3 linked regions of the Aromatoleum petrolei genome follow. The protein of the gene in region 2 interacts with the protein of the main gene of each other region in a pairwise test. Links are inferred from orthologs where the notes say so. Each region holds a gene or a part of one and is shown on either strand. Other genes may lie near its edges. The genes, in order: glnL, ToN1_RS18060 and ToN1_RS00635.

The links.
Region 1: the proteins of ToN1_RS18060 (region 2) and glnL interact in binary tests that used the Escherichia coli proteins (3 or more experiments, as listed by UniProt). The link is inferred for Aromatoleum petrolei from one-to-one orthologs.
Region 3: the proteins of ToN1_RS18060 (region 2) and ToN1_RS00635 interact in binary tests that used the Escherichia coli proteins (3 or more experiments, as listed by UniProt). The link is inferred for Aromatoleum petrolei from one-to-one orthologs.

What each region holds. Positions count from the first base shown.
Region 1 is NZ_CP059560.1:3,370,992-3,374,984, forward strand. What follows is about bases 1,066-3,993. They hold glnL (nitrogen regulation protein NR(II)), read right to left. Parts: upstream 3,101-3,993; coding sequence 2,030-3,100; downstream 1,066-2,029. Other genes in these bases: ntrC (nitrogen regulation protein NR(I)), read right to left, coding at 1,066-1,984; ToN1_RS15395 (DUF4124 domain-containing protein), read right to left, coding at 3,161-3,622; glnA (type I glutamate--ammonia ligase), read right to left, coding at 3,757-3,993. Outside these bases: ToN1_RS15380 (biotin--[acetyl-CoA-carboxylase] ligase), read right to left, coding at 1-352; more of ntrC, read right to left, coding at 566-1,065.
Region 2 is NZ_CP059560.1:3,962,690-3,966,628, forward strand. What follows is about bases 836-3,709. They hold ToN1_RS18060 (P-II family nitrogen regulator), read left to right. Parts: upstream 836-2,040; coding sequence 2,041-2,379; downstream 2,380-3,709. Other genes in these bases: ToN1_RS18055 (NAD+ synthase), read left to right, coding at 836-1,989; ToN1_RS18065 (Smr/MutS family protein), read right to left, coding at 2,392-3,375; trxB (thioredoxin-disulfide reductase), read right to left, coding at 3,464-3,709. In the rest of the region: ToN1_RS18050 (MliC family protein), read right to left, coding at 1-197; more of ToN1_RS18055, read left to right, coding at 364-835; more of trxB, read right to left, coding at 3,710-3,939. UniProt on the Escherichia coli protein: P-II indirectly controls the transcription of the glutamine synthetase gene (glnA). P-II prevents NR-II-catalyzed conversion of NR-I to NR-I-phosphate, the transcriptional activator of GlnA. When P-II is uridylylated to P-II-UMP, these events are reversed.
Region 3 is NZ_CP059560.1:143,975-148,162, reverse strand. The notes cover bases 359-3,481. They hold ToN1_RS00635 ([protein-PII] uridylyltransferase), read right to left. Parts: upstream 3,149-3,481; coding sequence 569-3,148; downstream 359-568. Other genes in these bases: map (type I methionyl aminopeptidase), read right to left, coding at 3,171-3,481; ToN1_RS00640 (TIGR00645 family protein), read left to right, coding at 359-543. In the rest of the region: more of ToN1_RS00640, read left to right, coding at 37-358; more of map, read right to left, coding at 3,482-3,986.

The sequences.
Region 1 (3,993 bases), 590 kb from region 2 along the record:
GCAGGCCCTGCACGCCGAGCGTCTCGAGGGCGCGGACGACGGCGAGGCCCGCGACGAGCGAGAGTCCGGCCGGCACCGGGGCGCCGGGGGCGAAGCGCCACAGCGTCGAGAAGGTCAGGCTGCCGCCGGGCCACGATTGCCATTGGCGCCCGCGCCGGCCGCGGCCTGCGGTCTGGCGTTCGGCGACGACGACGTGGATGCGTCCATCGTCGGCCGGGGTCGCGTCCATGAGCACGCTGTTGGTCGAGGCGCACTCGTCGAGCACCTGGATGTCGAAGGTGCCGGCGAGCGGGCCGAGTTGCTGGAGGATGGCTGCGGCGTTCAGCCGCGCGTCGGAGGCGGAGGCACTCAAGCGGGTCTTCCCGTGCAATACGTGAAAACCTGCATTATCCGTCATTGCATGCGCATGCACGAGTGCGGTGCGCTGCATTCCGTGGCAATCGCGGCCGAACTCCCGAGGCAGTTCGCCGCAGGCGGACGGATGGTCTGCGGGAGCGGCTTCAGCCGCGAATCAGTGCCCGTTCGTGGTTGAAGCCGCTCCCGCCGCGCGTCCGGTCACGTGGCTCTAGGCGGGCGGCGCCGCCGCCGGGCGTTCGTCGTCCATGCCGAGTTCCTGGATCTTGCGCGTGATGGTGTTGCGGCCGATGCCGAGGAGTTGCGCGGCTTCGATGCGGCGGCCGCCGGTGGCACCGAGTGCGCGGCGGATCAGCGTGCGTTCGAAGTCGCGCGTGAGGCGGTCGAACACTTCGCCCGGCGAGGTCGCGATCAGGCGGTCGGCTTCCAGCGCGAGCCCGTCCGCCCAGCTGATCGGCGCCTCGCGGTCGGGTTGCGCCTTCATGTCGGGCGGCAGGTCGGCAATCTCGACGACCTGGCCGGGCGCCATCACGGTGAGCCAGTGGCACAGGTTCTCCAGCTGTCTCACGTTGCCGGGGAAGGGCAGGGCCTGCAGGTACTTGATGGCCGCGTCGGACACGCGCTTGGGCGCGACGCCGAGATCCTGCGCGCTCTTCTGCAGGAAGTGCCGGACGAGCAGCGGGATGTCCTCGCGGCGCTCGCGCATCGGCGGCAGGCGCAGGCGGATGACGTTGAGGCGGTGGAACAGGTCTTCGCGGAACAGCCCCTGCCGGACGCGGTCTTCGAGGTTCTGGTGGGTCGCGGCGATGACGCGGACGTTGGCGCGGATGGGTTGCTGGCCGCCCACGCGGTAGAAGTGGTTGTCGGAGAGCACGCGCAGCAGGCGCGTCTGCAGCTCGGCGGGCATGTCGCCGATTTCGTCGAGGAAGAGGGTGCCGCCGTCGGCCTGCTCGAAGCGTCCGCGCCGCTGGGCGGCCGCGCCGGTGAAGGCGCCGCGCTCGTGGCCGAAGAGCTCGGATTCCAGCAGGTCGCGCGGAATCGCCGCGGTGTTGATCGCGATGAAGGGGGCGTCCGCGCGCGGGCTGTGGCGGTGCAGCGCGCGCGCCACGAGTTCCTTGCCGGAGCCCGATTCGCCGTTGATCAGCACGGTCGCATGGGATTGGGCGAGGCGACCGATGGCGCGGAACACTTCCTGCATCGCCGGCGCCTGGCCGAGGATCTCGGGGGCGAGCGCAGTGCTCTCCGATGCACCTTTCTGGTGCGCACTTTGCGCGATCGCGCGCTGAACCAGTGCAACGGCCTGATCGACGTCGAAGGGCTTGGGCAGGTATTCGAAGGCGCCCCCCTGGAAGGCCGACACGGCACTCTCCAGGTCCGAGTATGCGGTCATGATGATGACCGGCAACTGCGGGTGCAGCGTCTTCACGCGCTTGAGCAGGCCGAGGCCGGACTCGCCCGGCATGCGGATGTCCGAAATCAGTACCTTGGGCGGGACCGGCGCGATTTCCAGCGCGGACAGCGCCTCGTTTGCAGACGAGAAACTGCGGTGCGGGATGTCCTCGCGGCCGAGTGCCTTTTCCAGCACCCAGCGGATGGAGCGGTCATCATCAACGATCCAGACGGTGTTCATTATTTAATGCACCTTTTTTGTGCGATCGTGCCGCATCCTGGGGCGTCAGGCACGGTCGATGATCGGCAACAGGATGGTGAAGCAGGTGCGGCCCTTGCGGCTTTCGACTTCGATCATGCCCTGATGTTGCTCGACGAAGCTCTGTGCCAGCGACAGACCGAGACCGCTCCCCCCTTCGCGCCCCGAGACCAGCGGATAGAAGATCTTGTCGCGGATCTCCTCCGGGATGCCGGGGCCGTTGTCGATCACTTGCAATTCCAGTGCCAGCTTGTAGCGGCGCTTCGCGAGGGTCACCTGGCGTGCGACGCGCGTGCGCAGGCGGATCTCGCCGCGGCCTTCCATCGCCTGGGCGGCATTGCGGGCGATGTTGAGGATGGCCTGGATGAGCTGTTCGCGGTCCGCGGTGAGTTCGGGCAGGCTGGTGTCGTAGTCGCGGCGGATCGCGATCTCGGGGAATTCGGCGAGGATTAGACGCCGCACGCGCTCGAGCACGTCGTGGATGTTGAGCTGGTCGGGCCGCATCATGCAGTGCGAGGTCAGCAGCCGGCTCATCAGGTCCTGCAGGCGGTCGGCCTCGGCGATGATGACCTCGGTGTATTCGCGCAGCTGCGGGTCGGCAAGCTCGCGCTCCAGCAACTGCGCTGAGCCGCGGATCCCGCCGAGCGGGTTCTTGATTTCGTGCGCGAGGTTGCGGATCAGCTCGCGGTTGGCCTGCTGCTGCTGCAGCAGCTGTTCCTCGCGCGCGACGCGCAGTTGCGCATCGATGGGGCGGAACTCCAGGAGCAGGCGCAGGCCGGCCGCCTCGGCCGGGCTCACTGTGCAGTCGACGTGCAGCGGTTCGGCGTCGGGGCGGGTGATCTTCAGGTCTTGCCCGGTATAGCTCCAGTTCTTGTGCAGCGCGTTGTCTAGCGCGGCGGCCAGGCCGGTGGGTTCGCCGAGGAGCTGCGACAGCGGCGCGCCGATGAGGCGGCGGTGGCTGACGGCGAAGAGGTTTTCCGCGCCGGCGTTGAGGTAGCGGATCAGCAGGTGGTCGTCGACGACGACTACGGCCGACGAGAGCAGGTCGAGTCCGGCGAAGGGGCCTGCGAGACCAGGGGGTTTGGGTGTGTTCGGCATTGATGTGTTCTCGGAATCCCCTCGGGTCTCGCAAAAAACACGCCAGGCAGCCGCTGCCCCTTACTTCAGGTTGCCGAGTTCCTTCCTGAGCGCCTCGATGTTGCGCTGGTGCAGTTCGACCGTGTCGCGCAGCGGTTGCAGGCGGGCCTGGACGACGGGCAACCTGCGCTCGGCGCCCTGGTAACGCCCTTCCTGCTCGGTGACGGCTTTTTGGGCTTCGGCAAGGGCGGCTTCCTCGGTGGCGAGCTCCTTTTCCAGCACCTGGCGCCGGGTGTCGTCGCGGGCACGCTGGGCATCGGGGGCGACGCGGGGGAAGTTCGACGGCGTCGGCTGCGCGGACGAGCGCTTGGGTGGGGCGGGAACCGAAGAGACGGCCTGGTCGTCGCTGAGCTGCTTGCAGCCGCGACCCTGGTTGCGGTCGTTAGTGTAGGTGACGGCGCCGTTGGCGTCGACGCACTTGAAGACCTGAGCCTGGGCCAGGGGTGATGCGAGCAGAAGGAGCAGTACCGGAAGTGTTCGCATGTCCGTCGGTCGGTGAATCGGGGATGCATCCGGTGTGGCGGCGAGGCCTCCCGTGATGCATTCGTGGGGCATTAGACCCCAGAAAAAAGGGACGGGCAATGCCCGTCCCTCTTCGATTCAGCGTAATCCGGGGATTACAGGCTGTAGTACATGTCGAACTCCACCGGGTGGGTGGTGATGCGCATGCGGTCGACCTCTTCCATCTTCAGTGCGATGTAGGCGTCAAGGAAGTCGTTCGAGAACACGCCGCCGCGGGTCAGGAACTCGCGATCCTTGTCGAGGTACTCGAGCGCCTGTTCGAGGCTGGTGCAGACGGTCGGGATCAGTGCGTCCTCTTCCGGCGGCAGGTCGTACAGGTTCTTGTCGGCCGG
Region 2 (3,939 bases):
TGGACGTCGACGCGCCGCCCCATGTCGCAGCGATAGGTGCCGCTCGCAAGCTGGAATTCGAGTTGCCGATTCTCCGTGCTCGCCGGGATGTCGAGGACGCCGGGTTCCGTTCCCGTGCCTGCGGAGGGCGCAGGCGGCGTGCTCGAACATGCGGCGAGGGCGAGAAGCGGAGCGAGGAGCGCGAAGCGGACGGGCATCGAATGATCCGTTGGGAAACTTGATGATTGCATTCTAGTTCCCCGCTGTCGGGCGTCGTGCGGGCTGCCCGCGGTCAAGCGTAACAGAAGGTTTCCCGTATCAGGCGGGCCGTTCGCGCAGGCGCCCGGCTGCCGGGATGCGGGCCGACGCGGTATAGTTGCGCCCATGAAACTGCATGCTCAATCGCTCTCCATCGCCGTTGCCCAGCTGAATTGTACGGTGGGCGACCTGAAGGCGAACGCCGACCGGATCATTCGCGCCGTCGAACAGGCCCGCACGCTCGGCGCCGACCTCGTCCTGACCCCGGAGCTCGCGCTGTCTGGCTACCCGCCCGAGGACTTGTTGCTTCGCCCCGATTTCTATCGCGCCTGCGAGCGTGAAGTGGCGCGCATCGCCGGGCATACTCAGGGCATGACGCTCGTGCTCGGCCATCCGGAGGCGCGCCAGGCCAAGCGCTACAACGCGGCGTCGGTGATTCGAGACGGCCGAATCCTGACGACGTACCACAAGCATCATCTGCCGAACTACGAGGTGTTCGACGAGGAGCGCTATTTCGACCACGGGCGCGCCGCGTGCGTGTTCGAAGTGAAGGGCGTGAAGCTCGGCGTGAATATCTGCGCGGACCTGTGGGAGCCGGGTCCCGCAGAACTTGCCCGTGCCGAGGGGGCCCAGGTGCTGCTCGGTCTCAATGCCTCTCCCTACCACATGAACAAGCTGCAGCGACGTTATGAGGTGCTGCGCGAGCGGGTGGGCGGCACCGGCTTGCCGGTGGTCTACTGCAACATGGTGGGCGGGCAGGACGAACTGGTGTTCGACGGTGCCTCGTTTGCGCTCAACTCGGACGGATCGCTCGCCTGGCAGACGTCCGCGTTCGACGAGCGTCTCGACGTCGTCCGCCTGCAGGGCGGTCGCTGGGCGGATGGCGAGCAGATCGATGCGCGTCCCGTCGAAGCCGAGGTGTATGAGGCGCTCAAGGTGGGCGTGCGTGACTATCTGGGCAAGAACGGTTTTCCGGGCGCCCTGATCGGGCTTTCCGGTGGCATCGATTCGGCCCTGACGCTGTGCATCGCGGTCGATGCTCTCGGCGCCGACAAGGTGCGGGCGGTGATGATGCAATCGCCCTACACCGCACAGATGAGCCTCGACGACTCGCGCGAACTGGTGGCGAACCTCGGTGTCCGTTATGACGAAATCCCCATCGGGCCGGCAATGGAGACCTTCGCGGGCATGCTCGCGGACCAGTTCCATGGCTTGGCGGCGGATACGACCGAGGAGAACCTGCAGAGCCGCATCCGCGGCATGATCCTCATGGCGCTGTCGAACAAGACCGGCGCGATTGTGCTCACAACCGGCAACAAGAGCGAGATGGCGACCGGCTACGCGACGCTGTACGGTGACATGGCAGGCGGTTTCGCGGTGCTCAAGGATCTCTACAAGACCTTCGTATTCAGGCTCGCGCGCTGGCGCAATACCGTCAGTCCGGTGATTCCCGAAAACATCATCACGCGGCCGCCGTCGGCGGAACTCAAGCCCGACCAGAAGGACCAGGATTCGCTGCCGCCTTACGAGGTTCTCGACGCGATCATCGAGGCGTACATGGAACGCGACGAGTCGCCGCGGGACATCATTGCCGCCGGCTACCCGGACGCCGAGGTGCGCCGTACGGTCGCGATGCTCAAGCGCAATGAATACAAGCGCCGGCAGTCGCCGGTCGGCATTCGCGTGACGAAGAGAGGATTCGGCAGAGACTGGCGTTATCCGATAACATCGCGCTATCAGGACGAATATTGACCGAGCCGCGGGCGGTGGGCCGCGTGGCATCATCCCGCCGAGGAGATTCCAATGAAGAAGATTGAAGCCATCATCAAGCCGTTCAAGCTCGACGAAGTCCGCGAGGCACTCTCGGAGGTCGGTATCGCCGGCCTGACAGTGTCGGAGGTGAAGGGTTTCGGCCGCCAGAAGGGGCATACCGAGCTGTACCGCGGCGCGGAGTATGTCGTGGACTTCCTGCCGAAGATCAAGGTCGAGATCGTCATCGGCGACGACCTGGTGGATCAGGCGGTGGAGGCGATCATCAAGGCCGCCCACACGGGGAAGATCGGCGATGGCAAGATTTTCGTGATGCCCGTCGAGCAGGTCGTGCGCATCCGCACCGGCGAGACCAACGAAGCCGCGATCTGAGCGGCACCCCTGTCAAGGGCGGGCTGAATTGCCTGCCCTGAGCAGCACCAGCAGTGCCCCCGAGCCGCCGTCGTGGGGGCCGGCCTGGCAGAACGCCAGGATCTCCTCGCGTTGCGCGAGCCAGCCGCGGGACAGGTGTTTCAAGATCGACTGCTTGCCCGGCGAGCCGTGCCCCTTTCCGTGGATCACGCGCACGCAACGCCGGCCCTGCTGCAGGCTTGCGGCAAGAAAATGTGCGAGTTCCTCACGTGCCTCGTCGCGATTGCAGCCATGCAGGTCGAGCTGGCCCTGCAGCACCCAGCGGCCTCGACGTAAGTCCGTGAGCACGCGGCGCGGCAGGCCCGGCCGCAGGAATGCCGCTTCCTCGCCGGTTTCCAGTCGGTCTTCCAGCGTCATTGGAGCTTCCATCGATTCGCGCAGCGCTTCGCGCTCGTCCTCGACGTGTTTCAGCGGGTGGGGGAGGGGCCGAGGGATATCGACGTCGGCGCGATTGCGCGTGTCCACGGGTTTGGCGCCGCGCACCGCGTAGCGGAAGAGATCGGCCGGATTTGCGCTGTCTGCGTCCGCAGGCAGCAGAAGAAAATCGCGCTCGCGAACGTCCGGGGTAGAGGCCGAGAGGGCGCTGTGATGTCGCGCGTGACGGTGATCAATGCCGACCTCCGCACGATTGCCGTGATCGAGCGGGATGACGTCTTCCATCGCGAAGCGGAAGAGCTCGCCGTCGTCACGGGGTGTCCTTCGCCGCGGTGTTGTCGCAGTCGACTCGTCATCGGCCTCCGGAGTTTGCGGCCGGCGAACGGGGGCAGGTTTCGGCGTCTCGAGCTCGACCCTGCGCGCCGATTGCGGCAGCGGCGTCACGCCCTGAAGCGCTGCGCGGAGCAGGCCTGCGTCGGCCTCGTCCGCTGCGGCGGAGCCGGATTTTCCCGCGTCGCCGCCGGGGGCGGGGCGCTCGATACGGCGACCGAAAACCCGCTCCTCGCGCAGCCCGCCCCGCAAGGAGGCTAGCCCTTCGAACGGGCTGGCTGATCGCCCGCTCGGTTCAGCCGGGCGGGACGTGGCCGGGCGACGCGGGCGCGGCACGGGATCAGCTGCCGAGAGCGTCAAGGTAGCGTTCGGCGTCGAGGGCCGCCATGCAGCCGGTGCCGGCCGAAGTGACAGCCTGGCGGTAGATGTGGTCCTGCACGTCGCCGGCAGCGAACACGCCGCGCACGCTTGTCGCCGTGGCATCACCGCCGCGGCCGCCCTTGGTGACGATGTAGCCGCCTTCCATCTCGAGCTGGCCTTCGAAAATGTCGGTATTCGGCTTGTGGCCGATCGCGATGAACACCCCCTTCAGTGCGACGTCCTTCGTCGCGCCGGTGTTGATGTCCTTGACCCGCATGCCTGTCACCCCGGTGTTGTCGCCGAGCACTTCGTCAAGCGTCGAGTTCAGCACCAGCTCGATCTTGCCCGCGGCGACCTTCTCCATCATCTTGTCGATGAGGATCTTCTCGGCGCGGAATTTCTCGCGGCGGTGGACAACCGTGACCTTGTTGGCAATGTTCGCCAGGTACAAGGCCT
Region 3 (4,188 bases), 3.8 Mb from region 2 along the record:
CCCTTCCTGATTCACTGCATCGATCTTGCCTGAGAAATGAAAAGACTCGAGTCGGCCTTCGAACACATGCTCTTCGCCAGCCGTTGGCTGATGGCGCCCGTCTTCTTTGGGCTGATTCTGGCCTTGCTGGTGCTGCTCGTGAAGTTTGGAAAGGAGGTCTGGTTCCTCTTCAGCCACATCATGAGTGCGAGCGGCGCCGAGATGATCATCGGGGTGCTGTCGCTGGTCGATATCGCGCTGATCATGAGCCTGTTGATCATCATCATGTTCAGCGGCTACGAGAACTTCGTGTCGAAGATGGAGGACCTGCACTCCCATACCGACCGTCCCGAGTGGATGGGGCATATCGGTTTCTCCGACCAGAAGATCAAACTGATCGGTTCGATCGTGGCAATTTCGGGTATCGAGTTGCTGAAGGCCTTCCTGAATGTTGATAACGTGAGCGACCGCCATCTCGCGTGGATGGTCGGGATTCACGTCACTTTCCTGGTATCGGGCGTGCTCTACGCCGTGATGGATCGCCTGCAGGGCAAGGGGCACTGACGCGACGTGTTCGCCTGCAGGGAGCCTAGACCTGCAGGCGTTCAAGCAGCTCGCGTTCAACCTGCAGGATCTGACCGTCGAGAGTGAGGCGCTGCCCACTGATCAGGAAAGTGTCTTCGGCCCGCTCGCCCAGTGTTGCGATCTTTGCCGTGTGCAAACGGATTTCGTGACGTGCAAGCACCTCAGCGACGGCGAACAGGAGGCCGGGGCGATCCGCTGCGACGAGGGAGAGGATGAAGTGTTTTCCCGGTTCGTCCGGGTGAATGCTGATCTGCGGGGTGATCGGGAAATGCTTCATCTGGCGGGAGAGGCGGCCTTGTGTCGGACGGTCCGGTGGTCCGGGGTGTTTGAGTCGTTCCGTCAGTTCATGCTCAAGCAGCTGGATGACGTCGCGATAGTGTGCGGCATTGCCCGGGTCCTGCAGGATGAAGCTGTCTAGCGCGTAGCCATGACGCGTCGTGTGCACCTTGGCGTCCAGGATCGAGAACCCGAGCCGACCGAAGAAACCGGTCATGCGCACGAACAAGTCTTTCTGGTCCGAGGTAAACACCATTACCTGCACGCCTTCCTCGTCGTCCAGGACCCGTGCCTTGACCACCGGCTCTTCGCTTTCCGGGCGGAAATACAGGATGCGGGTGTGCCACGCGATCTCTTCCGCCGAATGGCGCATGAAGTACACCGCGTCGAGCTGCATCCATAGGGCGTCCTCGACGCCCGGGCGCAGGCCGTGATAACGGAGCAGCCCGCGCGCGTCCTCCTGGCGGTCGTCGAGGCCCAGCGCCTGCTGCGGCGTGGCGCCGCGCAGCAGACGTTGCGTGGCGAAGAACAGGTCTTCGAGCAGCTTGCCTTTCCATCCGTTCCAGACCTTGGGGCTCGTGCCGCGGATATCCGCATGGGTCAGGAGGTAGAGGGCCGTGAGGCGCCGCTCGGTCTGCACCGTGTCCGCGAAGCGGCGGATGACGTCGGGATCGGACGTGTCCTCCTTCTGGGCGACCTGCGACATGGTGAGGTGATACGCCACCAGCCATATGACAAGGTCGGCGTCCTCCGGCGACAGGCCATGATGCTCGCAAAATTCGCGTGCGTCGGCCATTCCCAGCTGGGAGTGGTCGCCCCCGCGTCCCTTGGCGATGTCGTGGAAGAGGGCGGCGATGTACAGTAACCAGTGACGCTCGAACCCCAGGATCAGGCGCGTCATCAGCGGGTACTCGTGGGCATGCTCCCCCATCGTGAACCGCCGCATGTTGCGCAAGACCATGAGGATGTGCTGATCGACCGTGTAGACGTGGAACAGGTCGTGTTGCATCTGGCCCACGATGCGCCGCCACGCGGGCATGTAGTGGCTCAGGATGCCGTATTGGTTCATCCGTCGGAACTCATGCACGATGCCTCGTTTCTGCTTCAGCAGCTCGAGGAATAGTGCGCGGTTGGCAGGATCGGCGCGGAAGGCCGCATTGATTCGGGTACGGTTCAGCCACAGCGCGCGTAGCGTCCGCGCCGTCATCCCCTTGAGTTCCGACCGCTGCTGCAGTAGCAGGAAACACTCGAGGAGTGCCCGCGGATGTCGCTCGAAGGTGTCTTCGCTGCGGATGTCGAGCAGTTCGCGCACTGCCTGGAAGCGTTCATTGATCACGAAAGCGGCGCCGCCCCGATTGGGGAAGATCTCGGCACCGTAGTTCTGTAGCAGGATGGTGTTGGTCTGCGTGACCTTCTTGGCGTTCACGTAGTAGCGCTGCATGAACACTTCGGAGGCCCGCTTGGCTGCCGTCGCCTCGATGCCGAAGGCGCGCGCCAGCTTCTCCTGATGATCGAACAGCACGCGATCTTCGGCTCGTCCGGTCAGGTAATGCAGACGGATGCGCACGTGCTGCAGGAAGCGCTCGATGCTGCGCAGTTCGCTCGCCTCGGCGCCGGTTATGAGGCGCCGCCGCGCCAGATCACGCCAGTTTCGGCCGAGTCCCGCAGCGCGGGCGATCCAACCCAGCATCTGCAGATCACGAAGGCCGCCCGGGCTTTCCTTGCAGTTCGGTTCGAGCGAGTAGGGCGTGTCGTTGAAGCGCGCGTAGCGGTTATCCTGTTCGAGCTGCTTCGCCTTGTAGAAAATGCGCACGTCGAGCTGTTCCCGGTAGCGTCGGGAAAACTCCTCGAATAGGTGTGCGTTGCCGTCGAGCAGCCTCGCCTCCAGCAGGTTGGTCTGGATGGTGATGTCCTCTTCGGCGGCTTCGAGGCACTCGTCGAGTGTGCGGACGCTTTGGCCGATCTCGAGGCCGACGTCCCACAGGGCGCCGATCAGGGTGCTGATGCGGGCCTGCAAGGGGCTGTCGGCTGGGGTCGGCAGGAGTACCAGAAGGTCCACATCCGAGTGCGGGAAGAGTTCTCCGCGTCCATAACCGCCCACGCCGAGCAGTGCCACCTCACGCGGCATGGAGCATGCACGCCACAAGTGCACGATCGCCTCGTCGACCAGATGGGCCCGCCCCTTGAGGACGGTCGATGTCGCCGGGTGTGCCTCGTAGGCGGCGCGGATGCGGGCATTCCCGGTCGCGAGGTGCTCGCGTGCATGCGCCAGCGCCGCCTGGAAGTCATCGATCGACATGGCGCTCATGGCTTCCTCGGGCTGGCGGTCGTTACCGGAGAGATGGTGCCGTGATCGCAGGGGCGGGCGGGCAGCCGGGCGACAAGGTCAGGACTTCGAAGCCGGTGTCGGTCACGAGTATGGTGTGCTCCCACTGCGCGGACAGGCTCCGGTCCTTCGTGACGATGGTCCAGCCGTCGGGAAGCTCCGAGATCGCCGCCTTGCCGGCGTTGATCATGGGCTCGATGGTGAAGGTCATGCCGGCCTGCAATTCGGGCCCGGTGCCGGCCTTGCCGTAATGCAGCACCTGCGGCTCCTCGTGGAACTTGGCTCCGATGCCGTGACCGCAGAACTCGCGCACGACGGAGAAGCCGCTGCCTTCCGCGTGCTTCTGGATGATCTGGCCGATGTCGCCGAGCCTCGCTCCGGGCTTCACGACCGAGATGCCCAGCCACAGGCACTCAAGCGTCACCTGGCACAGGCGCTTCGCGAGGATGGATGCGTCACCGCCGACGATGAACATCCTGCTCGTGTCGCCGTGGTAGCCGTCCTTGATCACGGTGATGTCGAGATTGACGATGTCGCCCTTCTTCAGCGCCTTGTCGCCGGGAACCCCGTGACACACCTGGTGGTTGATCGAGGTGCAGATGGACTTGGGGTAGGGCGTGTATCCAGGGGGAGCGTAGTGCAAGGGCGCTGGAATGGTCTGCTGCACGTTGACCATGTAGTCGTGGCAGAGCCGGTCGAGTTCGCCCGTGGTGATGCCGGGCTTGACGAAGGGTTCGATGTAGTCGAGCACGTCAGCCGCAAGGCGGCCGGCAACGCGCATTTTCTCGATTTCGTCAGGCGTTTTTATGGCGATGCTCATTTTCAGGGGTTGGCGCGCAAATGAGAAAGGCTAGCGCATGGTGGGAGTTGCGGCAAATGCACGCCGCTCTCTCAGCACGCCGCCTGCTTGTGAGCAGCATCTCGATCTTGAGCGGGGTAGTGCGAACCTGCTATCATTACCGGCTTGTCTGCCAGTGGTGGCAGGCAAAATCCACACGCCCGGCAGAATGCCGTAGGGGTCC